DNA from 3 places in the Rhodococcus sp. MPR-R1B genome. Region 2 is predicted to be linked to each of the others. Evidence: riboswitches for the same ligand, from Rfam matches in the RefSeq annotation. Region 2 holds a riboswitch; each other region holds the start of a gene.
The links. Region 2 has a riboswitch for cobalamin ahead of AC1Q61_RS17330 (cobaltochelatase subunit CobN). Riboswitches for the same ligand answer to the same signal wherever they lie in the genome.
Positions count from the first base shown of each region.

Region 1: it holds a riboswitch for cobalamin, as region 2 does, so the genes downstream of both, AC1Q61_RS20920 (ABC transporter substrate-binding protein) here and AC1Q61_RS17330 (cobaltochelatase subunit CobN) in region 2, are expected to answer to the same signal.
Region 3: it holds a riboswitch for cobalamin, as region 2 does, so the genes downstream of both, metE (5-methyltetrahydropteroyltriglutamate--homocysteine S-methyltransferase) here and AC1Q61_RS17330 (cobaltochelatase subunit CobN) in region 2, are expected to answer to the same signal.

Region 1 covers NZ_JBXAFO010000015.1:118,348-129,111, reverse strand. The annotation lists gene phoA (alkaline phosphatase) at 1-933, shown strand, start outside; gene AC1Q61_RS20935 ((2Fe-2S)-binding protein) at 971-1,741, opposite strand; gene AC1Q61_RS20930 (ABC transporter ATP-binding protein) at 1,738-2,535, opposite strand; gene AC1Q61_RS20925 (FecCD family ABC transporter permease) at 2,586-3,626, opposite strand; gene AC1Q61_RS20920 (ABC transporter substrate-binding protein) at 3,623-4,618, opposite strand; cobalamin riboswitch at 4,735-4,880, opposite strand; gene AC1Q61_RS20915 (MMPL family transporter) at 4,952-7,072, shown strand; gene AC1Q61_RS20910 (hypothetical protein) at 7,140-7,607, shown strand; gene AC1Q61_RS20905 (hypothetical protein) at 7,892-8,014, shown strand; gene AC1Q61_RS20900 (SDR family oxidoreductase) at 8,065-10,059, shown strand; gene AC1Q61_RS20895 (hypothetical protein) at 10,112-10,552, shown strand.
Region 2 covers NZ_JBXAFO010000011.1:97,517-108,280, reverse strand. The annotation lists gene AC1Q61_RS17345 (TIGR01777 family oxidoreductase) at 1-59, shown strand, start outside; gene AC1Q61_RS17340 (PPOX class F420-dependent oxidoreductase) at 67-447, opposite strand; gene AC1Q61_RS17335 (GMC oxidoreductase) at 666-2,306, shown strand; gene AC1Q61_RS17330 (cobaltochelatase subunit CobN) at 2,343-5,963, opposite strand; cobalamin riboswitch at 6,003-6,135, opposite strand; gene cobG (precorrin-3B synthase) at 6,187-7,329, shown strand; gene AC1Q61_RS17320 (precorrin-8X methylmutase) at 7,349-7,975, shown strand; gene cobJ (precorrin-3B C(17)-methyltransferase) at 7,972-9,456, shown strand; gene AC1Q61_RS17310 (HNH endonuclease) at 9,483-9,842, shown strand; gene AC1Q61_RS17305 (nuclear transport factor 2 family protein) at 9,839-10,243, shown strand; gene AC1Q61_RS17300 (PLDc N-terminal domain-containing protein) at 10,240-10,479, shown strand; gene AC1Q61_RS17295 (dihydrofolate reductase family protein) at 10,557-10,764, shown strand, end outside.
Region 3 covers NZ_JBXAFO010000002.1:204,311-215,074, reverse strand. The annotation lists gene AC1Q61_RS03710 (NtaA/DmoA family FMN-dependent monooxygenase) at 1-453, opposite strand, end outside; gene AC1Q61_RS03705 (CGNR zinc finger domain-containing protein) at 567-1,112, opposite strand; gene AC1Q61_RS03700 (EamA family transporter) at 1,181-2,128, shown strand; gene AC1Q61_RS03695 (ABC transporter ATP-binding protein) at 2,174-3,130, shown strand; gene AC1Q61_RS03690 (ABC transporter permease) at 3,130-3,924, shown strand; gene AC1Q61_RS03685 (sensor histidine kinase) at 3,925-5,049, shown strand; gene AC1Q61_RS03680 (response regulator transcription factor) at 5,046-5,675, shown strand; gene AC1Q61_RS03675 (helix-turn-helix domain-containing protein) at 5,896-6,333, shown strand; cobalamin riboswitch at 6,431-6,639, shown strand; gene metE (5-methyltetrahydropteroyltriglutamate--homocysteine S-methyltransferase) at 6,799-9,063, shown strand; gene AC1Q61_RS03665 (ABC transporter substrate-binding protein) at 9,122-10,720, opposite strand.

The DNA.
Region 1 (10,764 bases), on a different contig from region 2:
GGACCGGAGGCGACGTCCAAGTCCTGCCCGGAGAACGCCCTCGAGAACGGCGGCAAGGGATCGATCAGCGAACAACTCCTCGACACCCGCGCCGACGTCACCTTTGCCGGCGGCGCCAAGTCCTTCGCCGAGACTGCGAAAGCCGGTGACTGGCAGGGCAAGACACTCAATGAGCAGGCCGCCGCCCGTGGCTACCAGCTGGTGAAGAACGCCGCCGAGATGAACGAGGTCGGCAAGGCCGATCAGGATGCACCCGTGCTCGGCTTGTTCGCCGACGGCAACATGCCCGTCCGCTGGGAAGGATCCGTCGCCACCCGCGACGGTTACCTGCAGCCCGCCGAAACCTGCGTCGACAACCCCAAGCGAACCTCCGACGTACCGAAGCTCGCGGACATGACTCAGAAGGCCATCGACCTACTGAAGGTCAACGACAACGGATTCTTCCTCCAGGTCGAAGGTGCCTCGATCGACAAGCAGGATCACGCAGCCAACGCATGCGGTCAGATCGGTGAAACCGTCGACCTCGACGAAGCTGTGCAGAAGGCACTCGAATTTGCGAAGACCGACGGAGAAACCCTGGTCATCGTCACAGCCGACCACGCTCACACCAGCCAGATCGTCACCAATGTCAGCGCCGACGACATCGCCACCATCGCCAAGGACCAGAACATCCCGGTCGAGCGCGCCCAGGAAATCGTCTACCCCGGCCTGACCCACAAGCTGACCACCAAGGACGGCTCGGAGATGACGATCAGCTACGGAACGTCCGAGGATCCGGCCGTCGAGTCCGAAGGACACACCGGAACTCAGTTGCGCGTAGCAGCTTTCGGCCCGCATGCGGCCAACGTCAGCGGTCTCACGGACCAGACCGACCTGTTCTTCACGATGACCGACGCGCTGGGACTCGACCGTTCCAAGGTCGCAGCTCACTGACCTGACAACACCCGACCCGGTAAAAGCCTGGGTCCAGTCACACCAGAGCAGCCAAGGCGCGCACCCGATCTTCGGGTGCGCGCTTCGGGCAACTGGTGCACTTACCTTCACCGGGCACCTCGTAAATCAGGCAGCACGACGCGCGCTGCGTGAATCTGCGTCGCCCGGATGCCACCGGTGTCAACGGATTAGAAACGCGCACAACACTTTCATTGCGGCCGACATCGACGAAACGCGGAACCGGAATGCCCGGGTTCTCACCGCGGAGAACATCGATCAGGCCGGCAGCAAATGCACTTCCGCGTTCCCTCGCGCTACCGGCGGCGTCGAGGCTGCGATTGGCGATGGAGTCCGTCGCGATCGCCCACAGCGCCTGCTGCCGAACGCCGGACACCTCGGCGAGTACCTCGATCACGGGACTGAGTGAGCGGAACATCGCGTGGCCCAACTCCGCCACACTCCGCGAGATCGGAATGACCGATCCGGCAGCAAACCCGCCCAGATAGCCGTTGTCACGCAAGAAGATCCGCCCACCGTCCAACGATGGATCGGCCGCGAACCCGGTGACCATCCCGGTTCCGATCGGAATGCCGGTCAGCGTCGAGCTGGCCGAGTACCACCACAACGTGCCGTTCACTCGACTGTCCGCACTCCCCCATCGCTCTGCCGTATCGGCGACACGTGCTGCCAACCACTGGGGGTCGGTCATCAACACCGCGGGCACCGTATCCGGATACGCGCTCAGGTTGTCGAAGAACGGCACAGCTACTGCCATACGGGCGTAGATCCCGGCCACCGATTCCGTCATGCCAGCCCCAATATCTCCATCCGCGGACGTACTCCGCGTTCGACTCGCGCCCTGATGCCGAAAACCTCGGCCAACAACGGCTCGTCCAACACCTCGACCGTAGACCCACACGCGCGGAGTTCACCTTCGGTGAGCACGGCAAGGTTGTCGCAGTACTCGACTGCCAACCGTAGATCGTGCATCGTGACCACAACTGCGAGCCCCGCCGACGCAAGTTCGGTAAGCAGTTCCATCACGATCAACTGGTGACGAAGATCGAGATGATTGGTCGGCTCGTCCAACAACAGAACCTTGGGCTCCTGAGCCAATGCGCGAGCTATCGAGACACGTTGCCGCTCACCACCCGACAGGGTCGATACGTCTCGTCCGGCAAGCTCGACCAAACCGACCTGCTCGATGCACCGGTCCACGATGGCGGTATCGCGCTCCGTGCTTCGGTCCAACCAGCTGCGGTGCGGAGTTCGTCCGAGCGCGATCGATTCACGAACCGACAGTCCTGCCGAGACAGTGGGTTCTTGAACACTTGCCGAGACAGTTCGGGCGATGTCCTTACGCGAGAGCGTCGTCGAGTCGACTTGATCGATCAGAACTGCGCCACCTGTCGGCGTCAAAGCGTTGTAGCAGCAGCGCAGCGCCGTCGTCTTGCCACTGCCGTTCGGCCCGACCAAGCCCAATATTTCACCGGACTTGACTGCGAAAGTGATGCCGCGCAACACTTCGCGATTTCCGAGCCGCGCCCGGGTCTCGACGAGTTCGAGCAGGGGCGCAGTTTCGGAGTCTTTCGGGAGTGTCACTGTTCTGGTCTGTGTCACTGTTCTGGCCTGTGTCACTGTTCTGGCCTGTGTCACTGTTCGAGCCTCCGATACTGCCGGTAGAGCATCCAGACGAAGATCGGTGCACCCACGAGGGCCGTGATCACTCCGACCGGAACTTCAGTGGATTGTGCCACCGAGCGCGCAGCGGTATCCGCGGCAACCATCGCGACGGCGCCCAGCAGGGCTGCAGCAGGGAGCAGTCGAATTGCTCTGGTGCCGACGATGAAGCCGGCCAGATGCGGGATCAGCAGACCGATGAAACCGATTCCACCGGCAACGCTGACTGCTGCGCCCGCGAGTACGGAGACCGCGAGCAAGGACAAGACACGGAACCGTCGGACGTTCATACCGAGTGCAGCGGCCCCGTCGTCACCGGTCTGCAAAACGTCCATCCATCGCGAACTGAACAGAAGGGCTGTGCCGACGACGGCGAGTGCGATCGTCGGGAAGATCAGCGTCGACCATCGTGCATCACCGAATCCGCCGGCAATCCAGTGCATCACCGACGTCACGTGCCGATCATCGGCCAATACCAGGATGCAAAAGGTGATGAGCGCCGAGAATATCTGGGCGAGCGCGACACCCACCAAAATGATCGCGGTCGGCTGCGGATACCGGCCGCCGATCAGCAGTGCGAGAAACAACGGGATCATCGCCCCGGCGAATGCTGCGACCGGAATCGTGAAAACCCCGAGGAGGCCGGCGCCGAAACCCAGCACCGACACGAGCACCACCATGAATCCCGCGCCCGACGAGACTCCGAGCAGATACGGATCGGCAAGCGGATTACGGGTGACAGCTTGAGCAACTGCACCTGCCATGGCCAACGAAGCACCCACTACCGCGGCAGTGAGTGCACGTGGCAGGCGGGAGTCGATCACGATCGACTCCCGCGCCGCGGTCCACCACGTCTCGAAAGTCCCTGGCGCCAAACGGGCTCCGACTATCGCCCAGACGTCACCGACGGGAATGCGAACCGATCCCAAGGAGACGGCCAACCCCAGGACGATCGCCAAGGCGACCGCCAAGCCGACAAGCAGGGCGCCGTACCCGTAACGCGTGCGGGTCACTTCGCCGCGTCAGCGCCTGGATGGAAGGCTGTTGCGATGGTCTGTGCCGAACGCACCAACCGTGAACTCTCGAACAGGTCAGCGAGAGGAACCACGACGAACCGGTTCTGCTGCACAGCAGGGGTGGTCGCCATCAACGGCTGGGCACGGAGGAAGTCGATCTTCTGCTCGGCTGTCTTGTCGCCGTAGTCGATGACCACGATTGCCTGGGGTGCACGCTCGGCAACAGCTTCCCACGATGCGTCGATGTAGGGCTTTGTCCCTTCGGCGAAGATGTTCGAGACGCCGGAGTATTCCGCGACCAATTGACCGACGCCGACTCCGCCGATGGTCGTCGGAACCTGGTCACCGCTGTCGTAGAAGAAGGTCGGTACCGGCGCCGCGTCTCCGACCGAAGCGCGGACGGAATCGAGACCATCGCTGATCTGCTCTGCGACCTCGCGGGCGGAATCTTCGACGCCCAGGACTCGACCGAGTTGCGTGTAGTCGTTCTCGAGCAATCCGATGTCGGGGAAACCGGTGCCACAGTATTCCGAGAAGAGGAAGGTGTTGATTCCGCGCTCGCCGAAAGCGTCTCGGGAACGGCCTTGCTTCTCGTTGAAGGCACTGGTCATTCCTCCGACCACGAAGTCCGGATCGACGTCGAGGACCTGCTCCATGCTGGGGAACGTATCGGAAAGGCTGGGAATCTTGTTGAATACATCGGCGGTCTCGGCAGTTGGCGGGTTGTCGCTGTACGCCCGCCCGACAATCCGATCACCCGCGCCGATCTCGATGAGGGCTTCGGTGACGTGTCCGTTCAAAGACACGATGCGCTGCGGCGGCGAATCGAAGGTCATCTCGCGATCGCAGTTGGTCACGGATACCGGCTGTGCGAAGGATTCCGCAGCAGACGCCGACTCTGATTCCTGACCTTTGGAACAACCTGCCGAAACCAAGGCGACCGCGATGAGAACAGCGGCGGCGCGGGACGGGGAGAACTGAAGTGACACGGGGACCTCGTAAGGGCTCTGAGCCACGAATGAGAATCCGACAGACAACTCCGCCCGCACGCTGATCCTCGGCCAGAGCTCCTGCTGGACTTCCTTTTCGTAGACCACGACGAATGGATGTCGCACACCGCGCGGCGGGTAATCGGGCTTGCCGACACTCGGTGACTACCGAGAATCGACCTACCGTTGCGGGTCAGCGCCGGATTCGGACCGGCTTCCCCCACACGCGTGGCTTGCAAGTGCTTCGAGCAGTATGCATGACGTTTCCGATTCAAGACCAAACGCCCACTACAGTCGATCTGGCCAGACGCCCCCACACACCGGAGTTGATACATGACACGCTGGGCCCAAACCGTCGTCGCCCGGAAATGGTGGGTACTGAGCCTCGCGGTTCTGATAGTTCTCATCAGTGGGGTGTGGGGACTCGGAGTGTTCGGCAAGCTCAGCCAGGGCGGCTTCATCGATCCGGGCAGCGACTCCGCGAAGGTCGCCGACATCATCGAAGACAATCTCGGACCGCAGACCCCGGACATCATCGCGATCTACTCGCCCACGGACGGCAAGACTCTGGACGACATCGGGCCGGCAGTGACAGCCGCCGTCGACCAATTCAAAACCGAAGTGCCGACCGCTTCGGTGAAATCGTATTGGGGAACAGACGCCGCAGCGAAGGCCAGCCTGCTCTCGAACGACGGATCCATGGCGGCCGTTGCGATCACGTTGGCACCGGACTCGGGCGTCACGCCCGCCACTTTCGCCGATCTCCTGCCGAAGCTCGAAGTCGAAGGTGCCGAGGCACAATTCGCGGGTAACACCGTCGTCGGCGTCGCATTCAACACCAAGCTCGAGAAGGACCTGGTGGTCGCCGAAGCCATCGCCATTCCGATCACTCTGGTGCTGTTGGTCTTTATCTTCGGCGGCATCGTCGCCGCTGCCGTGCCCGTGTTCGTGGGTGTACTCAGTGTCCTGAGCGCTTTGGCCGTTCTGCGAATCCTCACGCTGATCACCGATGTGTCCTCGTTCTCGATCAACGTCGCTTCTCTTCTCGGGTTGGGACTTGCCATCGACTACGGACTGTTCGTGGTCGGTCGGTTCCGTGAAGAACTGAATTCGGGCTCGGACCCGGGAGCGGCTGCTCAGCGGACAGTTCTGACGGCGGGTCGCACCGTCATGTTCTCGGGTCTACTGCTGATCTGTGCGTTCAGCGGCATGCTCGTATTCCCCCAGGCCGTCATCCGGTCTCTGGGCTTCGGCGCGATCGCCGCAGTATTGAGCGCGGCCGTCCTGTCGCTGACCGCTGTGCCTGCGCTGCTTGCCATTCTGGGGCATCGCATCAACGCCCTGACGTGGCGCAAGGATGCGGCGCAACGCGGCGAGGAACGCTCGCGCAAGTTCTGGGGCCGCGTCGTCACGTGGGTGATGAAGCGTCCGGTCGCAGTCTCGGTGACGATCGTGGCTGTGCTGCTCGTGATGGCCTCGCCGCTGCTCGGCGCCCGGCTGGGAGAACTCTCGTACACCGCACTACCGGACAACGACCCCGCTCGCGTCGCAATGGACACGTTGGTCAACGACTTCCCGCAAACCGGAAACGGCGCAACGATGATCCTTCAGGCCGAGGACGGGAACACTCTCACCCCGGCCGAAGGTGCAGCGATCGCCGAGTCCGCCGGTCGAGTCGAGGGCATCGGTCAGGCGACCGTCGTCGCGAGCACCAATCAACTCGTCGCGGTTCAGGCTCTCTACAGCGAGGGCTCTACACCCCAATCACAGAGCGCCGCAGTGACAGATCTGCGTGCGATCTCCGCTCCCGACGGAACGGTGCTGCTTGTCGGCGGCGGTCAAGCCATGGTCGACGACGGCAACAACGCCGTCCTGCACTGGCTACCGGTGATGATCCTCATCATGGTCGGATCCACCCTGATCCTGTTGTTCCTCGCGTTCGGTTCGGTGGTGCTGCCGATCAAGGCGGTGCTGATGGCAGCCCTGAGTCTCGCGACCACCTTCGGTGTCCTCACCTTCGTCTTCCAGGACGGACACGGCGTCGAACTCCTCGGGGTCAGTCAAACTCCGCTGGAGGCTACGTTTGTCGTGCTCATCCTGGCGGTGGTCTTCGGATTGTCCACGGACTACGAGGTTTTCCTGATGTCACGGATGGTCGAGGCCAAGAACGCGGGAGCGACGACAGAGGAAGCGGTCAAGTTCGGAACCGAGCGCACCGGCCGCATCGTGACGGCTGCCGCCTTACTCCTGATAGTGGTGACGGGGGCCTTCGCAATGTCAGGGCTGTCAGTGATGAAGTTCCTGGGCGTCGGCATGATCGTCGCGCTGATCGTCGACGCGACCATCATCCGCATGTTGCTCGTGCCCTCGCTCGTGAAGTTGATGGGCGAAGCGAACTGGTGGGCTCCTGTGTGGATGAAAAAGGTTCACGCGAAGGTCGGCATCGGCCACTGATCGCGACTGGATCATGTCGCTGAAGAGTGCCTGGGATCCTGCGGAGAGCCGTGTTCGACTAGGGGTCGTGGATGACTTACCTGAGAGTGTTGTGGTCGGCTCAGCAGTGTTTTCGCGTGTCGACTCGGACGATTCGTTGGCGTGCTGGACATCGATCATCGATGTCCAGGGGGTCGGTGACTCCAGGCCGGTGAGTCTGGTTATCGAGCCGGCCACCGTGCCGGAGTCTGCGGTGTGTGAGCTCGCTGCGACCGTGATGGCCCGGTTCGGTGAGTTTGCCGAAGTCGCCGCCGATTACCTGCGTCAACAGCTGCGTGGGCCACAGTTCGGCCTCCGCCACTCCGAACTCGTGGAGTTGGACGCCACGGAGTCACTGTTCGGCGAACCTGAGGCGGTGATCTGGGCTGACGGAACCTGGCTGCTGCGGTTCGCTGAGTCAAGGCTCGAGATGGCCGATCCTTTCGGGATCGGTGTTCTGTTCGAAGGAACGACCCCGTATGCGGTCGAGGACTTGTCGGGCGCTGAACCGGCCTAGGGTTTGCCGGCCTGGCCACTCCATCGCCTCGACGATGGTGCGCCGGTCTACTGGCGGACGGCGCATGGCCTTCACACCCTCGGAACAACGGCCGCCCACATCTCATCCGAAATCACGTCACGCGACGCAAGGACGAGCGCGCACCCCACTGCGCCCGAAACTCTTCAGCAACAGACCTAGTGGATTTCCCTGATCGGGCAGTCGTCCTCGAGGATGACTGCCCGATCGTCTAAATCGCTCCGCAGGGCGATGTTCTCCGAAGCTGATTTCGTCAGACTTGGAGCATGACAATTTTCGAATGGATCCTTGCAATCCCCGCTCTTGCGCTTGCCGTCGCGTTCTTGTTCTCCGGAATCATCTCCGCGGGCATCGACTTCGACGCCGAGGACGGGGTCATGACGCATTGATGTTCGTTTCCCTCTAGCCGCTGATCTTACTTTGGAGTAAGTTACCGACTATGGCCACATACATCGTCACTGGCGGTACTGGATTTCTCGGACGAGCTGCACTGCCACTCCTGCTCGAGCGTGATCAAACTGCTCAGATCCATGTGCTGGTCAGAGCCGGTTCTGTCGCCAAACTCGAAGAACAGGTGTCGGCAATTCCCGGCGGCGATCGCGTGCATCCGCTCATTGGAGATCTGACCGAGCCTGGGCTGGGCATCGATTCTCCCCCACCTGCCGACCACGTCCTTCACCTCGGCGCGATCTACGACATCACCGCCGGAGACGAGCAGGCTTCGACGAATGTCGAGGGCACACGCGCCGTGGTCGAACTTGCTGCGAAACTGGGAGCCACCCTTCATCACGTGTCATCGGTCGCAGTCGCAGGCGACTATCCGGGCACGTTCAGCGAGACCGATTTCGATTGCGGCCAAGGCTTTCCGACGCCCTACCACCGAACCAAGTTCGAGGCCGAGAAGCTCGTTCGAGAACGAGAAGGCCTCACCTGGCGTGTTTATCGGCCGTCTGCCGTGGTCGGCAACTCCGTCACCGGGGAGATGGACAAGATCGACGGTCCGTACTACTTGTTTCCAGGACTGGCGCTACTCGCGAAACTACCTGCAGCACTCCCCGTCCCGATCCCCAACCTCGGCGCAACCAATATGGTGCCCGTCGATTACGTAGCCGCCGCCCTCGTCGAATTGATGCACGCGCCCGGCCACGACGGCGAAGCATTCCATCTCGTGAATCCGAAACCTCAACCGGTACGCGAAATCTATGCCGGACTCGCCAAGGCCGCCGGAGCACCCCGGCCCGCACTCAGCCTTCCGGGCGTGATCGCCAAACCCTTTGTCTCGCCCTTGCCGATGGACTCGGCAGAATCGGCACGGAAGGTCTTCCTCGATCGCATCGGCATGCCTGCAGCATTGCTCGACAACATGACGATGGCGCCGACCTTCACCTCGGAGAGAACCGTTGCCGCCCTGGCCGGATCGGGACTGGCGGTCCCCGAGTTCGGGTCGTACTCCACTGTGTTGTGGAAGTACTGGCGCGCAAACCTCGATCCCAATCGCGCACGACGTAACAGTCCCGAAGGACCACTCGTGGGTCGGATCGTTCTGATCACCGGAGGCTCTTCCGGAATCGGCAAGGCATCGGCCATTGCCGCCGCTCAGAAGGGCGCCACCGTTCTCCTGATCGCACGCCGCACCGACGAACTCGATGCCGCAGTACAGGAGATTCGATCAGCCGGAGGCAAGGCGTTCGGTTACCCCTGCGACATCACCGACGACGAGTCGGTCCAGCACACGATCAAAAGCATTCTGACAGAACACGATCACGTAGACATGTTGGTAAACAACGCCGGCCGATCCATCCGGCGCGGCATTTACCACTCCACTGATCGTTTCCACGACTACGAACGAACGATGGCCGTGAACTACTTCGGCGCTGTGCGATTGGTGCTCGCCTTGTTACCGACCATGCGTTCTCGCCGCTTCGGCCACATCGTGAACATCAGCAGCGCGGGAGTCCAGGCGGCAACGCCTAGATTCTCGGCCTACGTGGCGAGCAAGGCCGCCCTCGACGGTTTCTCGGACGTAGCCGCCTCTGAAACCCTGGCGGACGGAATCACTTTCACGACCATCCACATGCCGCTGGTCGAAACACCGATGATCGCTCCGACCGGCGAATACAACAACGGCCCGATCACCAGCCCGGAAAAGGCTGCGGCAATGGTGATCCGCGCGCTGATCGACCGCCCCAAACGCATCGACGTACCACTGGGAACCCTGGGTGATCTGGGAACCCTGTTCGCACCGCACACCAAGGACCGAATTCTCAACCAGATGTACCAGGCCTTCCCCGATTCTCCGGCGGCAAAGGGTCAGGTAGACAAGGAAACTCCGGCAGACGCTCCGGCAACACCGGCGCGACAGCACCACTCGCGCTCGCGCATCCGCAAACTCGGCCGTCGTGCCGCCCGACTCGTGCCGGGTACGCACTGGTGACCGGTGGTGTGACTTCGCCTCGGAGCGTTTCGGCCAGCGGAACGAGTCTGCAATGCTAGTCATCAGAATCTATCCAGACCATGGTCATCCCAGTTCGCTGTGGCCGTCGAAGGAATTGATTGTCATCCCGCCGCAACGGTTCCCGCAGGCATACGTTCTCCCGAGCCAAATGGGGATCGACGACGAACTCGGAGAGAAGATACTGGCGTGGACTGATCGCTTCCAAAAGTTCTTTGTGACCGAGATCGACGGCTTCGCGATACGACCGCGGTGGAATCCAGGGATCAACGTTTTCGACTGGTACGACGAGGGCTATCAGATCGTGGGCAAACTTCGGGCACAGTTTCCGGACGTGCACGTCAAGCCTGAATTTGCCCAGTACGTCTTTTCGGTCAACGAGCGTCGGGAAAGCATGGGGCTTGTGCCGGTCAGCCTTCCGAACGAACCCAAGGCCGGGCATATGAGCATCACTGAACTCCTGCACCCCACGTGAGTTTCAGAGCCATGGCGATAAATGCGATCGATACTGCGGCAGTGATCGAGTTTTCCCATCCGAGGGCGAAGTAAACTGCGGAAGAATCGAAATCCACTGCCTTGCAAGAGGCTACGGGAAACGGGATCCAAGCCCATCCTGCTTCTTCGAGCAATCCGCTTCCATACGAACTTGATCTACAAAGCTCCGATGCGGACGCTGGGAACCCCCAA
Region 2 (10,764 bases):
GCTTCCCCTTCACGTATCCGCGGTTCGATTCAGCGTTGGACGATCTGCTCGGCAACTGACGCGCGGTCAGGCTGCAGTGATGGCAAGTCCGATCGTTCCGGTCTTGCCGCGGCGCAGGAGACTGCCTTTCATGGTGATCCAGCCGAGGATTCCGTACCGACGTGCTATCGCGTCGCGAGCATGATCGGTGCCCGGTCCGTCGAGGATCTCGGCGACGGCGGCCACCGGTTCACCCTTGGGATTTCCCCGAGCGTCACACGCAGCGACGGTGACCGACGGGTTTCGCCTGATGCGCTTGACCTTGTAGGAATCGGTGACGGTCCACATGAGGAGCTTGTCGCCGTCCGGCGCGGCCCAGAGTGGAGTCGCCACCGGAGTTCCATCCTTGCGGAAGGTCGTGAGTAGGACGTACTTGGCCTCGGAGACGCGCTTGAAGTCGGGGTTCACTCCTCGAGGATAGGTGCGAGCGCCTCTCGCTGAACACCGACAAGATTCCGCGACTATCTGGTGACCGATCAGTACCACCCAGGAAGTGCCACTTATGCACGTTTTATCCGGTTCTTCATGACGTCAGACACGCCGTTTCGTCCCCGAACTCCATCTCGAGTTATTCTGGGGCAAACCGTCGAACTGGGGAGTCGAATTTACACATGCAGCGCCGTGACATGCAGCGTCGTGACTTTTTCAAAGCCGCCGGGGCGGGGGCGGCAGTTGCAGCCGCGGCGCCGCTCATGTCGACGTCGACCAGCCACGCCACCCCCGCACCACTGCGGGCGCTCCCGATGGGTGCTGATCACTACCGCGCGCTCGTCCCCGAGTTGTTCGCACCATCTCCTACTCCCCCGGAGCATTCCGAAGCCATCGTCATCGGGTCCGGATTCGGCGCAAGCGCCACCGCCCTCCGGTTGGCGCAGAGCGGCACCCAGATCACCATCCTCGAACGCGGACTTCGGTGGCCGCATGATCCGCAACGGGAGATTCACACCTCCGACATGCTGGCCGACGGCCGCGGAGTCTTCCGGCGAACATCGTTCACCAACCTCACCGGACTCCCCGTGGCGTGCGACTACTTCAGCGGCGTCCTCGATGCCACCGACTACCAACACATCTCGGTCTGGCGCGGCGCTGCAGTCGGCGGTGGTTCCATCATCTTCACCGGCGTGATGATCGCGCCCGAGCGCCGATTCTTCGACGCAGTCTTCGGCAACTCCCTCGACTACGACGAGATGGCGTCCACCTGGTACCCCAAAGTGCGCCAGATGCTGCGTCTGAGCCCGTTGCCCGAAGACATTTACCAAACCCCGAACTTCGGTCACTCGCGTCGTTGGGATCAGGACGCTCGTCGTGCCGGATTCGATCCGCAGCGGATCGACGGGATCTGGAACTGGGACGTGGTGCGCTCAGAACTCGACGGCCGAACCCGAGCCTCGGCCACTGTCGGTGACAGCAACATGGGTAACTCCAACGGCGCGAAGTTCGACCTCACACAGAACTACATTCCCGCCGCCGAAGCCACCGGACGAGCCACCGTCTGTTACGGACATCAGGTGCTCGCGATCAGTCGCGAACGTGATGGACGCTACGTCGTCGACGTCGAATCGACGGATCCGACGGGTGGCGTTCTGGCCCGGAAGACTCTTACCTGTGACCGTCTGTTCCTCGGCGCCGGCTCGATCGGCACCTCCGAACTGCTGGTACGCGCCCAGGCGACGGGCGCGCTGCCCAACCTCAACGAACACGTCGGTAAGGGCTGGGGAACGAACGGCGACGCCGGGATGGTGCGCTCGTTCGGCTTCAGTGACGGCACTGCGCAAGCCTCACCGTCGGCATCACGCATCGTCGACGAGTCGGGAATGCCACTCTCCCTCGAGAATTGGTATGTCCCCGGCTTGCCCGTCAACATCGGCATGCTCGGAACATTGGGGATGACCCTCGACTCGCAGCGCGCCGACTTCGCCTACGACGGCGGCTCCGATCGGGTGGTGCTGAACTGGCCGAAGAACGGCAACGACGCCACCGTCGAGGCACTACGCGCCGTCCAGAACAAGATGGCCTTCGCCGGCACCACGCTGCCGTCCGCCCTGCCGTTCGCGAAAGACGTCAATTCCTCGTTCACCGCGCATCCCCTAGGCGGTGCGGTTCTGGGCAAGGCCACCGACGGCTACGGGCGAGTCAAGGGCTACGACGGCCTGTACGTGATGGACGGCGCTGCCATTCCGGGCAGCACCGGCACCGTCAACCCGTCACTGACCATCACTGCTCTGGCGGAGCGGAACATCGCTCAGATCATCAAGTCCGGACGCTGACTCACTTCAGCGCCCGGACCTGACGGTGATCGAGGTTTACTCCCCCTCGAGCTCGCCTTCGGTTTCGAGGTACACCTGACGCAAGCCGTCGAGTGTCTTCTGCTCGGGGTGCTCCCACATGTTGCGTTCGGCGGCTTCGAGGAGCCGCTCGGCGATTCCGTGCAAGGCCCACGGGTTGGACTGCGTCATGAACTTCTGGTTCTGCTCGTCCAGAACGTAGGTCTCGGCGAGCTTTTCGTACATCCAGTCCGCGACCACGTTGGTGGTGGCGTCGTACCCGAAGAGGTAGTCGACCGTGGCCGCCATCTCGAACGCACCCTTGTACCCGTGACGGCGCATCGCGTCGAGCCAGCGGGGATTGACCACGCGCGCCCGGAAGACACGTGCGGTCTCTTCCGAAAGTGTGCGTGTGCGAACCGATTCCGGCCGAGTGCTGTCGCCGATGTACGCCTCGGGCGACTTTCCGGTCAGCGCGCGCACGGTCGCAACCATGCCGCCGTGGTACTGGAAGTAGTCGTCCGAATCGGCGATGTCGTGCTCACGCGTGTCGGTGTTCTTGGCCGCCACGTTGATTCGACGGTAAGCACTGCGCATGTCGTCGGCTGCCGGGATTCCGTCGAGCCCACGGCCGTACGCGAAGCCGCCCCAGTTGGTGTACACCTCGGCGAGGTCGTCGTCACCGCGCCAGGTCTTGGAGTCGATGAGTTGCAGCAGGCCGGCGCCGTAAGTTCCGGGCTTCGAACCGAAGATGCGGGTGGTCGCACGCCTGGCATCGCCGTGCTCGGCAAGGTCGGCCTGCGCGTGGGCGCGCACGTAGTTCTGCTCGTCCGTCTCGTCCAATGCGGCGACCAACTGAACAGCGTCGTCGAGCAGTGCGAGCACGTGCGGGAACGCATCACGGAAGAATCCGGAGATGCGGACGGTGACGTCGATGCGCGGGCGGCCGAGCTCTTCGAGATCGATGACTTCGAGGTTGACCACACGTCGGCTTGCTTCGTCCCAGACAGGGCGAACACCGAGGAGCGCGAACACTTCGGCGATGTCGTCGCCGGAGGTACGCATGGCGGCGGTACCCCACACGGACAGACCCACCGAGCGCGGGTACTCGCCGTGATCGGCGAGATATCGAGCGGCGAGCGACTCGGCCATCGCCTGACCGGTCTCCCACGCAAGTCGTGAGGGAACTGCCTTGGGATCGACGGAGTAGAAGTTACGACCGGTGGGAAGCACGTTGATCAGGCCGCGCAGCGGTGACCCACTCGGGCCGGCGGCGATGAAGCCGCCGTCGAGCGCGTGCAGGACCTGCTTGATCTCGTTGTTCGTCTGTCGGAGGCGTGGAACCACTTCGGTGGCGGCGAACTGAAGGATCTTCACGACGGTCTCGTCGTCGCTGAGTTGTTCTGCCGCAGCGGGGTTCCAATCGGCGTCGTACATGCCGCGAACCAGAGCGTGCGCCTTTTCCTCGACGTCGTCGACACGGTTGCGGGACTCGTCGCCGTCTTCGCTGAGCCCGAGAGCTTCGCGCAGACCAGGGACACTCTGTTCGCCGCCCCACATCTGACGGGCACGGAGCATGGCCAGGACCAGTTCGATTTCGGCGTCGCCCTCGGGTGCGCGGCCGAGAATGTGCAGACCGTCGCGGATCTGGACGTCCTTGATCTCACACAGCCACCCGTCGACGTGCAGGAGCATGTCGTCGAACACGTCTTCTTCGGGACGCTCCGCGAGGCCGAGGTCGTGGTCCATCTTGGCCGCCCGCATCAGCGTCCAGATCTGCTGGCGAATGGCAGGGAGCTTGGACGGGTCGAGTGCGGAGATATTGGAGTGCTCGTCGAGCAGTTGCTCGAGGCGGGAGATGTCGCCGTAGCTTTCGGCGCGGGCCATCGGCGGGATCAGGTGATCGACGAGAGTCGCGTGGGCGCGACGCTTTGCCTGTGTTCCTTCACCCGGGTCGTTGACGAGGAACGGGTAGATCAGCGGCAGGTCGCCCAGGGCTGCGTCGGTACCGCAGTTGCTGGACATGCCGAGTGTCTTGCCGGGCAACCATTCGAGGTTTCCGTGCTTGCCGAGGTGCACAACGGCGTCGGCGCCGAATCCGCCGTTGTCCGGTGTTGCAGCGATCCAGCGGTAGGCCGCGAGGTAGTGGTGGCTCGGCGGCAGATCCGGGTCGTGGTAGATCGCGACGGGCTTTTCACCGAATCCCCGCGGCGGCTGGACCATGAGGACGATGTTGTTGAATCGCAGTGCCGCGATGACAATTTCGCCGTCGGGATCCTGCGAGCGGTCGACGTACAGCTCTCCGGGCGCTGCGCCCCAGTGCTCTTCGACACCGCTGCGCAGTTCCTCGGGCAGGGTGGCGAACCATTCGCGGTACTTCGCTGCCGAGATGCGGATCGGATTGCCCTCGAGCTGCTCGGCAGTGAGCCAGTCGGGATCCTGTCCGCCGGCCGCGATCAGGGCATGGATCAGCGCGTCGCCGTCCTTCGCCGCCAGGCCGGGAACTGCGTCCGGACCGTCGACCGGACCGAGATCGTAACCGGCAGAACGCATTTCGGTGAGCAGGTCGATTGCGCTCGCCGGAGTATCGAGACCGACGGCGTTGCCGATGCGGGCGTGCTTGGTCGGGTACGCCGAGAGCATCAGAGCAACGCGACGCTCGGTGGTGGGAATGTGGCGCAGCTTGCCGTGACGGACCGCGATCCCGGCGACACGGGCAGCGCGCTCGACGTCGGGGACGTACGTGGACAGTCCGTCGGAGTCGATTTCCTTGAAGGAGAACGGGACGGTAATGATGCGGCCGTCGAATTCCGGCACCGCGACCTGGGTCGCGACGTCGAGAGGCGACAGTCCGTCGTCGTTCTCGTCCCAGGTGGCGCGGCTACTGGTCAGGCACAGGCCCTGCAGGATGGGGACGTCGAGCGCAGCGAGTGCGGCGACATCCCAGGCTTCGTCGTCGCCACCGGCGGACGCGGTCGCGGGCTTCGTGCCACCGGCAGCAAGAACTGTCACGACCATGGCGTCGGCGCGGCGGAGCGTGCTCAGAAGTTCGGCTTCTGCGGTTCGCAGAGATGCGCAGTAGATCGGCAGCGCGGTGCCACCGGCCTCGGCGACCGCGTCGCACAACGCCTGGATGTACCGGGTGTTTCCGGCCAAATGCTGGGCGCGGTAGTACAGAACTGCGATGACCGGACCGCTCGCCGAGTCGAGATCGGGCGCGAAATCAGCGATGCCCCAGGAAGGCAGGTGGGCCGGCGGTTCGAACCCGTGGCCGGTGAGCAGGACGGTGTCGGACAGGAAGTGGTGCAGCTGTGCCAGATTCTGTGCGCCACCCTCGGCCAGGTAGTTGTGCGCCTCGGCAGCAACACCGGCGGAAACCGTCGAGCACTCCATGAGGTCGGCGTCCGGCGCGTGCTCGCCGCCGAGAACGACTACGGGAAGTCCGGAGGCGAGGACCATGTCCAAGCCGTCTTCCCAGCTGCGACGGCTGCCGAGGATACGAACGATCACGAGGTCGACGCCGTCGAGCAAGGGCGGCAAGTCCTCCGAGACCAGCAAGCGTGAGGGGTTGGCCCAGCGGTAGGAAACTCCGTCGCCGGCTTCCTGGCTGGCGCGGGCGCTCAGCAGATCGGTGTCGGACGTGGAGAGCAGAAGAATCACGGGTGAAGCCTTCCTGGGGTTTCGCGCCCCGTGGCACAGATCTGTCATCGACGGCGGTTGAGGGTCTGACTCGTGTTTCCGGGCGGAAACACGTCCCGCTCGAGCAACACTCACAGTGGCGCGACCGCACCGGACTTTCACCGGTTTCCTCAACTGCCGTCACTGGTGGTGGTGATGCTACCGGTCCGCAGAAGGCACTCATGACAGGTCGTACCCTGGAGCCATGCCCACGGACCGTTCACAGCCAGACGCGTGCCCGGGTGCACTGCAAGTTCACCACGCCGCCGACGGCGCACTGGCACGCGTGCGCCTACCCGGCGGACTCCTCACCCCCACCCAGTTGCAGACGCTCGCCGACGCGGCGCGCGATCTGGGCAACGGGCAGATGGAACTCACCTCGAGGGGCAACGTACAACTGCGCTCGGTCTCGGACCCCGAAGCCTTCGCGGCGCGTATCGCTTCGGCCGGTCTGCTGCCGTCAGCGACGCACGAGCGAGTGCGCAACATCCTCGCGTCCCCACTGTCCGGCCGTATCGGGGGCGTAGCCGACATTCGTGAACTGGTCCACCGTCTCGATTCGGCGATCCAAGCAGATCAAGCATTGGCGGATCTGCCAGGGCGAACCCTGTTCACCCTCGACGACGGGCGCGGAGACATCACCGGGCTACGGGGCGATTTCGGACTCCATGCGCGCAGCGCCACCGAGCATTCACTGGTGCTCGCCGGTCACCACACCACTCATCTCGTCCAGGCGGACGACGCCGTCGAATTGCTCCTCGCGGCGGCTCGATCGTTCCTCGACGTTCGCGACAAGCACTGGCGCCTGGCCGAGGTTCCGGACGGAATCGAACGCACCCTCGAGCAGCTGGGTCTGAGCGCCGAGTCCACCGTTGCGGCGGACCTCACGCCGGATGCACGGCCCACTGTCGGCTGGCTCGAGCAGCGCGACGGGACCGTAGCTCTGGGCGGCGGCCTGCGATTCGGACTGCTCGACGCTCGGCTGGCCGAGTTCCTCGCCGCCGTCGACAAGCCCGTCGTCGTGACGCCGTGGCGATCGGTGCATATCTTCGACCTCGACGAATGGGCAGCCGAGCAGGTAGTCCGGGTGCTGGCACCCATGGGGTTGATCTTCGACGAGAACTCACCGTGGCTCGAGGTCACCGCCTGCACCGGAAGTCCGGGATGCGAGAAGTCGCTCGCCGACGTGCGCGCCGACGCGATCACCGCCGTCGAGCAGGCAGAACTTCCGGTTGTCGGGCGCCAGCACTGGGCCGGGTGCGACCGCAGCTGCGGACGTCCCCGCGGGGACGTAGCGGATGTGATCGCGACGGGTGACGGTTACCGGGTGAATCCGCCCGATCGGTGATGCCTCTATCGTGTGGCACATGATCGAGTACATCCGTGACGGCGCGGAAATCTATCGCCAGTCCTTTGCCACCATTCGGGCCGAAGCCGACCTGAGCCGTTTCCCGGCGGATGTCTCGCAAGCTGTAGTGCGCATGATTCATGCAAGTGGCCAGGTCGATCTCGTCGACGACGTCGCCTTCACACCCGGTGTCGTCTCGGCTGCGCGCGCAGCTCTGCGCGACGGCGCGCCGATCTTCTGCGACGCCCAGATGGTGGCTGCCGGCATCACGCGCAAGCGTCTGCCCGCCGGCAACGACGTCATCTGCACCCTCGGCGATCCGCGGGTTCCCGTGCTGGCGTCGACCATCGACAACACTCGCTCGGCGGCTGCTCTCGAACTGTGGGGAGCCAAGCTCGAGGGCGCTGTTGTCGCGATCGGAAACGCACCCACCGCACTGTTCCATCTCCTGAACCTCATCGAAGCCGGCGCACCCCGTCCGGCCGCCATCGTCGGAGGTCCGGTCGGCTTCATCGGCGCTGCCGAGTCGAAGGAAGCCCTCATCGAACACGCCAGCGGGATCGATCATCTCGTTCTCCGCGGCCGACGCGGCGGCAGCGCGATCACCGCCGCCGTCGTCAATGCGATTGCGAGCGAAGTCGAATGAGTGCAGGCAAGCTCTGGGGTGTCGGTATCGGCCCCGGCGATCCCGAATTGGTGACCGTCAAGGCAGCCCGCGTCATCGGCGAGGCCGATGTGGTTGCGTTCCACTCCGCGCGGCACGGCAAGAGCATCTCCCGCGGAGTTGCAGCGCCGTACATGCGCGAAGGACAGATCGAAGAACACCTCGTCTACCCCGTGACCACCGAGACCGTTGATCATCCCGGATACCAGGGCGCGATGGACGAGTTCTACGAAGCAGCTGCCGAACGGCTGGCAGTTCACCTCGCGGCCGGTCGAACCGTCGCGTTGCTCGCCGCCGGCGATCCGCTCTTCTACAGCTCCTACATGCACATGCACAAGAGACTGGCCGATCGCTTCGACGCCGAAGTGATTCCCGGCGTCACCTCCGTCAGCGCGGCATCTGCTGCACTCGGAAAGCCGCTGGTCGAGGGTGAAGAGATCCTCACGATCCTGCCCGGAACGTTGCCGCAGGCCGAGCTGACCAGGCGGCTCAAGGAAACCGACGCCGCGGCCATCCTCAAGCTCGGACGTACCTTCCCACCGGTCCTCCAATCGCTCGAGGATTCCGGCCGCCTCGGCGAGGCCCACTACGTCGAGCGCGCGAGCACCACACGTCAACGCGTCGAATCCGCTGCCGAGGTCGACCCGGACGGAGTTCCGTACTTTTCGATCGCCATCGTTCCGAGCCCGTCGAACAACCCTCGACCCGCAGCCGAGTCTCGCGGCGAGGTGGTCGTGGTCGGACTCGGGCCGGGCGACACCGCCTGGACCACACCCGAAGTGGCGCATGAGCTTTCGTTGGCAACCGACCTCGTCGGCTACGGCCCGTACGTCGATCGCGTGCCGACGCGTCCGGGCCAGCGTCGCCATTCCAGCGACAACCGCGTCGAAGCGGAACGCGCCGCGATGGCGTTGGACCTGGCGAAGAACGGCGCCCGTGTAGCTGTCGTCTCCTCGGGTGATCCCGGCGTATTCGCCATGGCTGCAGCAGTTCTCGAAGTTGCCGCCGAAGACCAGTGGCGCGGGGTGCCGGTCCGCATCCTTCCCGGCATGACGGCGGCAAACGCTGTCGCCAGTCGCGTCGGCGCTCCCCTCGGGCACGACTACGCGGTGCTCTCGTTGTCTGATCGCCTCAAGCCGTGGGATGTCGTCGCGCGCCGTATCTCGGCAGTTGCAGCCGCGGACATGGCGTTTGCGGTCTACAACCCGGCGTCGAAGTCCCGGACGTGGCAGGTCCAAGCCATGAAGGACCTCGTGCTCGAGCACCGCTCCCCCGAGACTCCCGTCGTCATCGGCCGCGATGTTGCCGGTGCCGAGGAATCAGTTCGCGTCGTGACCCTCGGCGAGCTCGAGCCTTCCGAGATCGACATGCGGACGCTGCTCATCGTCGGTTCGTCGATGACAACCGTCGTCGAAACCGGTTCGGGCCGTCAGGTGTTCACCCCGCGGCGCTACCCGGAGTGAACGCCGCACGGCGATAGCATGGCGTCATGCCCGTCAACCGGACCCGGAAAGCAAGATACGCGCGTAAACGGAAACGCCGGATGGATTTGGTAGAGCACGATCTGTCCGTCGAGCAGTGGTCCGCGCTCAAAGCGGCCTGGGGTGGCTGCGCGTACTGCGGCGAGTCGGACGAGTCGCCGCAACGTGACTGCGTGCTGGCGATCTCCCGCGGTGGGCGCTACACACTCGACAACATCGCACCGGCGTGCCGCTCGTGCAATGCAAGCAAATGCAACAGCGAGGTCACTCTCTGGTTGCGGCGCAAGGGGTATGACGAGAAGGCCTTCCTCCTGCGACACGCGGAGATAGGGATCGAGATGAGGGCGCAGTTCTCGGAGCAGTCGTGACGACCCCACACGAGTTTCGCCCGATCCTCGACGAGTTGATGGAGTTCGAACCTCTGTTTCACCGAACTCGAGTAGCGATGTCACGAGACGAGTTCGATGCGGTCGTCGACCCGCAGTTCCGGGAGATCGGAGCCTCCGGCGCTCGATACACCCGCGACTACGTGCAGTCGGTAGTTGAGCGCCGACGCCTCCGCGGCGAGGTGAACGACGCCGCCGAACTCGGGTGGACGGCTGACCGGCCAGCGCTGAGCCGGATTGCGCCTGACACGTATCTGGTGACGTACCGGCTGGCGCAAGCGCAACGAGTTACCGAGCGATCATCCATCTGGCGGTTCACCGAGAATCGATGGAGCGTGTTGTTTCATCAAGGCACAGTCGTCGAAAGTGGTCTGGAAGCGTGAACGAATCGACCCCCAACCCCACCATTCCGCTTTGGATGGACATCACCTTCACCGTCTTCGTTCTTGCCTGGATCTTCATCACGATTAGCGCGCTCGTGGCGATCGTGCGCACCGATTTCGACCGCTTGGGGAGCAAATTCTGGTGGTCGGCACTGGTGATCGCGGTGCCTGTACTCGGTGCGCTCGTCTGGTTACTGTTCGGTCGACCCCCGTGTGACTCCAGGTCCCGAACCTGATCTACACCGACGGCCCGGCAGTAGTCTGAGTACGGTCCGGTGCTGTCACTCTGCGCGTATCAGGGGAGAACAACGAGATGAGACCACTTCGATACTCGATCAACGTCACCCTCGACGGCTGCTGCCATCACGAGGCGGGGCTTCCACCCGACGAGGAGTCGATGCGCTACTGGACCGCTCAGATGGAACGAGCCGATGCTTTGCTGTTCGGCCGGGTGACCTACGAGATGATGGAGTCGGCGTGGCGGCGGCCCGCAACGGGGGCGTGGCCTGACTGGATGGACG
Region 3 (10,764 bases), on a different contig from region 2:
GTTGACCACCTCGAGCGATTCGGCCGCTCGGGCGTACCGCTCCTCCGGACTCGGCAGGTCCAGGTCGCTGTAGTTCTCTTCTCCGAGTGAGGAAGTGACGGCATTCCATGCGGCTCGACCATTGCTGACGTGGTCCAGGGTGCCGAACAACCGTGCCAGGTTGAATGGGTGATGAAACGTCGTCGTGACGGTGGCGATGAGCCCCACATGGGTGGTGACCGCACTCAGCGCGGCAAGGAAGATCAACGGCTCCTGCGCACCGATCGCGCCCTGCGCACCGAAACTCAGCAGGTCGGCGGCAAACAGTCCGTCGATCTTGTTCGCCTCGGCCGTCTTTGCGACGTCGATCGCGGACGCGACCGTCGAAGTCGTCGGATCGATCGCGGCGTCGTAGATACTCACCGCCCCGCTGACACCGGTCACCGTCTTGAGTGGACGCCTACGATCGGCCACCGACCATCCTCCTGGCTTCGCGAAATCTGTTCCGAATTCACAACGCTAGACCGATCCTGGCTCCCGACAAGGTATTCACTCAGCCTGGTTCTATCCCTCCGAACGCCGCTTGGTCACGCCCCGGATTTACGGGCACGATAGGCGGCGACGTGCGCCCTGTTCCCACAGTTCCCGGTGTCGCAGTATCGCTTCGAACGATTGCGCGACAAATCCACGAAGACCGCTTCGCAGTCCGGGGCCTCGCACCATCGCAACCTCGAGAATTCGTCGGTTCGGATCAGATCGAGCACACCCATCGCCGCTTCTGCGGCCATCCGGTCCACCAGTGGCGAATCGTCAGCGGTGACGTGCAGGTGCCAGCCGAGGTCGTCGTGCCTGGTGAGCCGCGGCCTCGCGCCCGATTCGAGTAGCAGTGTGTTCACCACCTCGACGGCGTCGTCCACTCCCGCGGCTTCCCAGAACTTTCGCAGTCGTGGACGCAGCGCACGAACCGCCGTCAATTCCTCCGGTGTGCCGTCCCGCCTGCCGGTCCAGCGATCCGCGTCGAGAAACCGTGTCAGCTCCTCTTGATCCGGAAGCAGTTCGGCCCCGCCGCGGGCCGTGTTGACCAACGACGCGGCGAAGACGAGCGCCGATTCCGTGTCACCAGCAAAATGCACTTTGACTCCTGAGCCGTATCAACCTAATGTCAGCATCGTAATCGCTTTTACTCCTGACGGGTGACGACGTGAACTCTCGCAACGGCTTGATCTTCGCTCTGCTGTCCGCGGCAACGTTCGGCGTATCGGGCCCGTTCGCGAAATCTCTCATCGAATCAGGGTGGTCCCCCGGCGGCGCAGTGTTCGCGCGCGTTGCCGGCGGCGCACTGGTGATGATGGTGATCGCCGTAGCCACCCAATGGCCTCGCCTACGACAGGTGAGCACCCACACGCGCACGGTACTGCTGTACGGGGTGTTCGCGATCTCGGGCGTTCAACTGTGCTTCTTCAATGCCGTGCAACATCTTTCGGTCGGCGTCGCATTGCTTCTCGAGTACCTTGCACCGATCATCGTCATCGGGTGGGTGTGGATAACCAAGGGCGCGCGTCCGAGCGTGCAGACGCTTCTCGGTGCGGCGGTGGCCTTGATCGGCGCCGCCGTGGTGATCGACGTCTTCGGATCGGCAGAGATCAGTGCCGTCGGAGTCGCCTGGGGACTGGCCGCCGCGGCATGCCTTGCAGTCTATTTCGTCATTTCCGAACGTGCGGACGGTGATCTCCATCCAGTTGTGCTCGCGGCATCGGGGCTCACGGTCAGTGCAGTGGTCATCGGCGCGCTCGGACTCGTAGGCGTCCTCCCCCTCCAGTTCTCGGCCTCGAACGCAGTCGTGGCAGACCATTCGGTGAACGTGTGGCTGCCGGTGGTGGTCCTGGTCCTGGTCAGCACTGTCATTGCCTATCTCACCGGCATCGCCGCGATCACGCTGCTGGGGCCGACAATCGGGTCTCTGGTAGCGCTGACCGAAGTGCTGTGCGCGGTCGTCGCCGCGTGGATCCTGGTCGGGGAATCCGTCACCGCACTCCAAGCTGTAGGTGGCGCAGCAATCATCGCGGGGTTGGTCCTCGCGCGCCTCGGCCAGGTTGCACCGAAACAGATACCGGCCGACCCGATGACAAATGTCATGGCAGAAGAATGACGGACGGACGAGGGATCACGACCTCGAAGCGAGCAGATTCTATGTATGACCTCAACACAGGCACGGCATTCACCACAGGCACTGCATACACGCACTGAAGGATCGGCACACGACGCCGTCCGGTTGACCGGACTTCGCAAGAGTTTCGGAACCGTCGACGCCGTCAAAGGTATCGACCTGAGCATCCGCCCCGGCGAGATCGTCGCGTTCCTCGGCCCGAACGGCGCAGGCAAGACGACAACCATCGACATGATCCTCGGCCTGTCCCGGCCGACGTCAGGCGAGGTGAGCGTCTTCGGAATGTCACCTCGATCGGCGATTGCCCGCGGACTCGTCTCGGCAGTCATGCAGACCGGCGGACTACTGAAAGAGCTGACGGTTGCCGAGACGGTGCAGCTGACCGCCAGCCTGTACTCCCAATCCCGTCCGGTCGACGAAGTGCTGGGGAGAGCCGGAATCCTCGACATCTCCGATCGCCTGGTCAGCAAATGCTCAGGCGGACAACAACAGCGGTTGCGATTTGCGATGGCGTTGCTGTCGAACCCGCAATTGCTCATTCTCGACGAGCCCACCACCGGTATGGACGTCGAAGGGCGTCGGGACTTTTGGTCCGCCATCCGCGCCGACGCAGATCACGGTCGCACTGTGCTTTTTGCGACGCACTACCTCGAAGAGGCCGATGTCTACGCCGACCGCATCATCCTGGTCAGGCAAGGCACCGTGGTCGCAGACGGGACCACCGCCGAGGTCAAGGCGATGGCGTCCGGACGCACCCTGCGCGCGACTGTTCCAGGCATCACCGACGAACTCCTGCGAGCCATACCGAACTCCGACGCCGTCGAGGTGCGCGGTGAGTCGCTGCTCGTGCACTCGGGCGACACCGATGCCGTTGCACGATTCCTGTTGACCAATACGCAGGCTCGCGATCTCGAAATCGTCTCGCGTGGCCTCGAAGACGCATTCATCGCACTCACGTCGAACAACTCCGAAGGACAGAAGTGATGACCACTGAAACCGAAGCGAACACCTACGGAGCCGAGCGAACCGTCGTACCTCTCGGCGGATTCAACACGACGCTACTGCGACTGGAATTTCGTCGCCTGACTCGCAACCGGCGCACGATGATCTTCACGCTCGTCATGCCGGTTGTCTTCTTCCTCGTCTTCGGTCTCGGTCAAGGCGACGACGACCACGGGATCGGGCACGGCAATGTCGCCGCGTACATCATGATCAGCATGGCCCTGTACGGCGCGATGCTGGCCACCACCAGCGGCGGCGCGATGGTCTCGATCGAACGAGCGTCCGGGTGGAGCCGACAACTTCGGCTGACTCCCCTGACCCCGGTCGCCTACATCGCCGTCAAACTGATCATGGCGATGCTGCTCGGTCTCGTCTCGATTCTCGTGGTCTACGTCGTCGGCGCGTTCACCTCGGCGCAGATGGACGGATCACTCTGGTTCACAACGGCATTGATCGCCTGGCTGGGATCGTCGATCTTCGCGGCCTTCGGCCTGTTCATGGGGTACCTACTCCCCAGTGAGAACGTCATGCAGTTGCTCGGACCGGGACTGGCTCTGCTCGCATTCGGCGGCGGACTCTTCGTACCACTCACCGACGGTTCCGTATGGGCGACCATCGCACAGTTCACCCCGATGTTCGGCATCAACGCCCTCGCCCACGCACCGTTGACGGGCAATAGCATTCACTGGACCTGGATCGTCAATATCCTGGTGTGGTTCGCCATCTTCGCCGGCGGAGCGATCTGGCGGTTCCAACGAGATACGGAGCGTGTGTAGTTGTCGCAAACGACTGACCGAGAAGATTCCGTCGCGCTCCCGCGGCGGAATCGTTTCGGCGTTCTCTTCGCGGCGGTCTGGATGGTATTTCTCGGCGGGCCGCTGATCGAGGGATGGAATCTACGCGACGAACTGCGCGGCTGGACAGGGATTCTCGCGACGATCGCCTTCAGTGCCCTCTACCTCTACACCTTCGCCACAACGCAGCAGCGGCGTCGAATGACGATGACTCGGCCGACGATTCGCGAAGCTGCACTGACTTTGGCCGCCTTGACCGCGTTGGCCGCCGTGATGATCGTGAGCGTCGGGCCGACAGGTTTGGCAGCAGCACCGTACCTCGCGGTGACAGCGGTGACACTGTTGCCGACCGTCGCCGGCGGCATTCTCGCCTTGGTGTTCGCGGCCTCCGTGGAGATAGTCAGCCTCTCGTCCGGGTGGGGGAACTACTCCGGACTCTCGCTCGGAGTCTGCGCGGCCGCATTCGCGACCTGGGGCATCATGTCCCTGATCAGCCGCAACTTCGCCATGCTCCATGAACGCGAAGAGCAGGAGCAGCGGGCAATCATGGAGGAGCGAACGAGGATGGCGCGCGATCTGCACGACATCCTCGGACACTCGCTGACCGTCATCACGATCAAAGCCGAACTGGCCAATCGCCTACTCGATGTCGATATCGAACGTGCGCGCAACGAACTCGACGACCTCGAAAGACTTTCGCGTGACGCGTTGGCAGACGTGCGCTCGGCCGTCGAAGGATTTCGTGGGATTTCTCTTCCCGTCGAAATAGCCCGAGCACGAGAGGCATTGCGTGCGGCTGGCATCGAGGACGAGGTGCCGAGCAGTACCGACATGGTTCCCACGCGTCTTCGCGAACTCTTTGCATGGACGATCCGTGAGGGCGTCACCAACGTCGTTCGACACAGCGGTGCGACCCACTGCCGGATCACGGTCGACGAAAATAGTGCGTCGGTCGTCGACGACGGGCAAGGGGCCGGGTCGACGTCTTCCGGCAACGGTCTGATCGGATTACGCGAGCGCGCCGGAGCGTCGGGCGCACGAGTGATCATCACTCATCCCCAGCCGCAGGGGTTTGCACTTCAGGTAGTCGAACAGGAGACAGAGTGAACAGCCAGGGCGATCGAGCAACCATACGGCTGCTCTTGGCGGACGACCAGGCGCTCGTGCGAGGAGCGTTGGCCGCACTACTCGATCTGGAATCCGACCTCTCCGTGGTGGCCGAGGTCGGTCGCGGCGACGAGGTTGTGGCCGCTGTTCTCGAACACCGCCCGGATGTCGCGCTTCTGGACGTCGAGATGCCCGGCATGGACGGAATCGCCGCGACGGCGGCCCTTCGCGAGGCAGCACCCGACACCCGAGTCCTGATCGTCACCACGTTCGGACGTCCCGGATTTCTTCGCAAAGCCCTGCACGCCGGGGCCGGCGGGTTCGTCGTCAAGGACACACCCGCCAGGCAGTTGGCCGACGCAGTCAGGCGTGTCCACGCCGGACTGCGCGTCGTCGATCCCACCCTTGCGGCCGACAGCCTCGTCAGCGGCGAGTCGCCCCTGACGGAGCGTGAGACCCAAGTACTGCGCGCCGCTCACGACGGCGCACCCGTGGCAGCCATCGCAGGGGCGCTCTTCTTGTCCGCAGGGACAGTTCGAAATCATCTGTCATCCGCGATGGGCAAGACAGGTGCGTCGACGCGCGCGGAAGCCGTCAGAATCGCCGAGTCGAACGGCTGGCTCTGATCCGCATGGCCGGAATCCACTTCCCCGGCAAATAGTTCGCCGTTCGATTCTTGACGGCGATTTGTCCAGATCACTCAAAGTAGGGACCTTCTACCCTAGGGGTTTTCCCTGCAAACAAACCCCTTCGCGAGAATCCAAAACAGCTAATCGTTCGATAACTGGCTATGATGCAGTTAATTGAATCGACGGAGCCTGTGCGTAACGGGGGAAGGGACGTCTCATGTCGAACCAGTTCAACGATCGCTTGAACTCGCTGTTCGAGACTGCCGACTTTCACGTCACCAACGCGATGGTCGTTCGCGGCATGACCGAGTTCGGCTGCCGCATCTCGACGCCGTACCTGTCCCAACTGCGCACCGGCGTCCGAACCAACCCGTCACCCGAAGTGGTTGCCGCCCTCGCCCACTTCTTCAACGTCCATCCGGACTACTTCTACGCCCCGTCCGATCAAACTCCGCCCGCGATCTCGGGCGGCGAGGCGGACCTCTCTCTCCTCGAACAGCTGCACAACGTGCGCCTGCGAAACCTCACCTCTCGCGTCGTCGATCTATCGCCGTCTTCGCAGGATCTGCTTGTCGAAATGGCGGAGAATCTACGTTCCTCCGAGAATCTTCCGCGCGTACCACCGGACTCGAATTCCTACATGTCACGCGCGTAGCGCCCTTCGCCGACTCTCCTTGACTGCTCAGGGAGGGTTGGCCTTATGCTGGTCGATGCAGCTGGTTCGCCCGGCGCGGTCATGAGGAGCCCCGAAGACCGTTCCCGGCGTCGAAGCCCCGTCAGCGCAAGCTGTCGGAGTGAGAGGGAACCCGGTGAAAATCCGGGACTGTCCCGCAGCGGTAAGCAGGAACGACCGCCGTTTATGTGCACTGGGCATCCGCCTGGGAAGCGACGGCCAGTAGGTTCGATCCAACTCGATCGAGTGCCCGCGAGTCCGAAGACCTGCCGACTGTGTCGGGCACGCCGTGCCCGACGGTCCACCGCCTCGTGGAATGGGCGTGTAGATCTCCATCGGACCTCGTGTGCGGTGCGGGCAGTACTGTCCGCCGAAACTCGAGGTCTCGTGAGGTGTACCCGTCTGCCGGCAGTGGCCATCAATGCATTGGCAATCTGGAGAAACTCCGTGACAACAACATTCACTTCGACCGTGCTGGGCTCACCGCGCATCGGTCCTCATCGAGAACTCAAGCGGGCAACCGAAAGCTACTGGGCAGGGCGCATCGACGCCGACGCCCTGCAGGCTGTCGCCCGTGACCTCCGTCGGCAGGGCTTGGCCGACCTCCGTGACCTGGGCCTCGACTCCATCCCGGTCAATACCTTCTCCTTCTACGACCAGATGCTCGACACCGCAGTTCTTCTCGGCGCGCTGCCCGACCGCGTCGCGTCGGTCGCCGATCCGTTGGACCGCTACTTTGCCGCCGCCCGTGGGACGGACACCATCGCGCCACTCGAAATGACGAAGTGGTTCGACACCAACTACCACTACCTGGTGCCGGAGATTTCACCGTCCACCACGTTCGCACTCGACCCGTCCAAGGTCTTGTCCGAACTGGCAGAAGCACTTTCCGACGGCATTGCAGCCCGCCCGGTCGTCATCGGACCGGTCACCTTCCTGCTGCTCTCGAAGGCTGTCGGCACAGACGAGCCGCTGCTCTCGCGGCTCGACGAACTACTCCCCCTCTACGCGGATCTACTCGGTCGGCTCGCGAAGGCCGGTGCGAGCTGGGTTCAGCTCGACGAACCCGCCCTCGTGGGCGATCGCACCGATGAGGAAATCGAAGCGGCACGCGCTGCGTACGAACAGCTTTCAGCGCTGTCCGAGCGGCCGTCGATCCTGTTGGCGTCGTACTTCGGTTCGCTGCGTGACGCGTTGCCCGCGCTTGCGTCCACCGGCGTCGAAGGATTTGCCGTCGACCTGGTGGCCGGTCAGGATTCGATCGGCTCCGTACCTGAACTCGCCCGCAAACTAATCGTCGCCGGAGTGGTCGACGGACGAAACATCTGGCGGTCCGATCTGGACTCGGCACTGAGCACTTTGGGTGCCTTGCTCGGCAGCGTCGACACGCTTGCCGTCTCCACGTCGTGCTCTCTGCTGCACGTTCCGTACACACTCGACGCTGAGTCCGATGTCGACAAGGCCCTGCGCTCGTGGCTCGCGTTCGGCACCGAGAAGGTCAAGGAAGTAGTAACTCTCGCAACCGCTCTCACACTGGGCCGAGAGTCGGTGGAGGACGAGTTCGCTCTGGCACGAGCGGCCGCGTCGACCCGCAAGGACGATCGCAGACTTAATGATGCGAGTGTTCGAGGCCGTCTGGACGCGGTGCTGAACTCGGCAACCGGTCGCGCGCCCGCCGCCGAACGTCGCGCTGCCCAGGACGAGCTGCTTTCTCTGCCGCCGCTGCCCACGACGACCATCGGTTCGTACCCGCAAACCTCGAAGATCCGCATCGCTCGCGCAGCACTGCGCAAGGGCGAGATCGACGAAGCCGAGTACGTCAACCGTATGCGCGCCGAAATTGCCGAAGTTGTTGCGCTCCAAGAAAAGCTGGACCTGGACGTGCTTGTTCACGGTGAGCCGGAACGCAACGACATGGTCCAGTACTTCGCGGAGCAGTTGGACGGATTCTTCGCCACCGCCAACGGTTGGGTCCAGTCGTACGGCACCCGCTGCGTGCGTCCGCCGATTCTGTACGGCGACGTCTCGCGCCCGAAGCAGATGACCGTCGACTGGATCACGTACGCGCAGTCCCTGACCGACAAGCCGGTCAAGGGCATGCTCACCGGACCCGTCACCATTCTGGCCTGGTCGTTCGTCCGTGACGACCAACCCCTCGCCGACTCGGCAAATCAAGTCGCACTGGCAATTCGAGACGAGACCGTCGATCTGCAGGCCGCCGGAATCGGAATCATCCAGGTCGACGAACCGGCTCTGCGAGAACTGCTCCCACTGCGTGCCGAGGATCAGCGCGCCTACCTGGACTGGTCGGTCGGCGCCTTCCGGTTGGCTACCTCGGGCGTCGCGGATTCCACTGCGATCCACACGCACCTGTGCTACTCCGAGTTCGGAGCGGTGATCGGCGCCATCGCCGGCCTCGACGCGGACGTCACGTCCATCGAGGCGGCGCGCTCACACATGGAGGTCCTCGACGATCTCAGTTCGGTCGGGTTCGATCTCGGCGTCGGCCCGGGTGTCTACGACATCCACTCGCCGCGGGTGCCGAGCGTCGACGAGATTGCCGAATCCCTGCGTGAGGCACTCAAAGCTGTTCCTGTCGAACGATTGTGGGTCAATCCGGACTGCGGATTGAAGACACGGGGGCCGATCGAGGTCGAAGCATCGCTTCGTAACCTCGTCGAAGCCGCGAAGTTGGTACGAGCGGAGCTTTAGGGGCAAAGCCCCTGTGCGCCTTTTTGGTAGTGGGAACTACCAAAAAGGCGCACGGGGGTCAGCTCAACCACGTATTGCCGAAGAGCAGAATCCCGTCCGCACTCGGGGTCACTCCGTGGACGTTCTCGCGCCACGGGATGAAGACCTTGCCGGAGTTGACCACGGCCATCGGCGCCGTCTCGTTGACCACGGTCTGAATATCGTCGATGACGGCTCGCCGCTCATCCTCGCCCGACGCTGTTTGCAGCTTGCCGAGCAACTCGTCCATCCGAGCGTTCTTGTAACCGAGGATGTTCGACGGCGAATCGCTGAACAGGTTGCCGTACATACGCACGAACGGTGACTCTTCCAGCACGTTGAACGCGAAGTAGGACACGTCGTAGTCATGCTTTGCGTACAGCATGGAAATCAGATCGTTGATGCTGGTTGCGTAGGTGATGTCGACCGTGAAACCCACTGCCTGCAAGAGCGACTGAAACGTCAGTGCGCTGCGCTGTGTCGCCGGATCGTTCATCCCGACGTACGTCAGTTTTCCGTCGTAACCGTCCGCCTTCGCCTCGGCGAGATACTTCTTGGCCGCCTCGGGGTCGAAGCCGTTCCCGGCCACCGATCCGTGCCACTGCGACCACGACGCGAACATGTCGGTGCCGGGTTCGCCGAAGCCGCCCTGAACTCGCTCGTTGAACGTATTCGGGTCCACCGCAGCGACAATCGCCTTACGCACGCGCTCGTCCTTCGCTGCCCGATCGTCGCGCTGATTGATTGCCAGAACTCCGGCCATGCTGGCCGAGTACACAAATCCGGGATCACCGGCTTCGAAAGCCTCGTGAATGAAGTCGGGAGACTTCAGATAGGCAACCTGGATTCCGTCGGTGTGCAATCCTTCCAGTTTGCTCTTCTCGTTGACGATTGCGGGAAAGCGCAACTTCTCGAGGTACGGCGCCCCGTCCCAGTACGTCGGACGGGCAGCGAGCACCAATTCGTCCTGGGAGGCGAACTTCTCGACGGTGAACGGGCCTGCCCCGATCGGGGTGAACGTGCCGGTAGCCATCGACGAGGGCGCGACGATCATGCCGGGACCGGTGGTGAACATGATCGGGAACTCGTCCCACGGCTGCGCCAATGTAAAGACGACCGTACTCGGATCCGGTGAATTCGTCTCGCGCACAGCGGTCTTCCACACCAGCGCGTGAGTTCCCTTCTTCTGCAGATAGTGATCGATGCTCCACAGGACTGCCGCACTGTCCATCGGAGTGCCGTCGCTGAAGGTGACGCCGTCGCGCAATTTCAGTGTCCACACCGTGTTGTCGCCGTTGGCCGACAACGACTGAGCCAAGTGGGGAACATACTCGCCCGCCGACGTATCGAAGCGCATGAGAAGGTCGTAGATGGCTGCCATTTCGCTACCACCGGTAGCGCCGCCGTCCTGACGGTCAGCCGGATCGAGGCTACTGATCCCGTTGTAGGTGGCAAACGACACGGTGCCACCCGATCGCGGCTCTCCCCCGTTGTTCTGGTCACCGACAACTCCGACCGTCACGTCCGATGCATCCGTGGTCGTACCTTGGCTGCTACCGGCGCACCCCGTCACCACCAGCGTCGCCGACGCCAGGACAACCATCCAGATTCGAGCGCGGACTCGGTACGAGCGCTTCATTGCGACTCACTTTCACAGTTCACGGATACGTCGATCCCTGGATC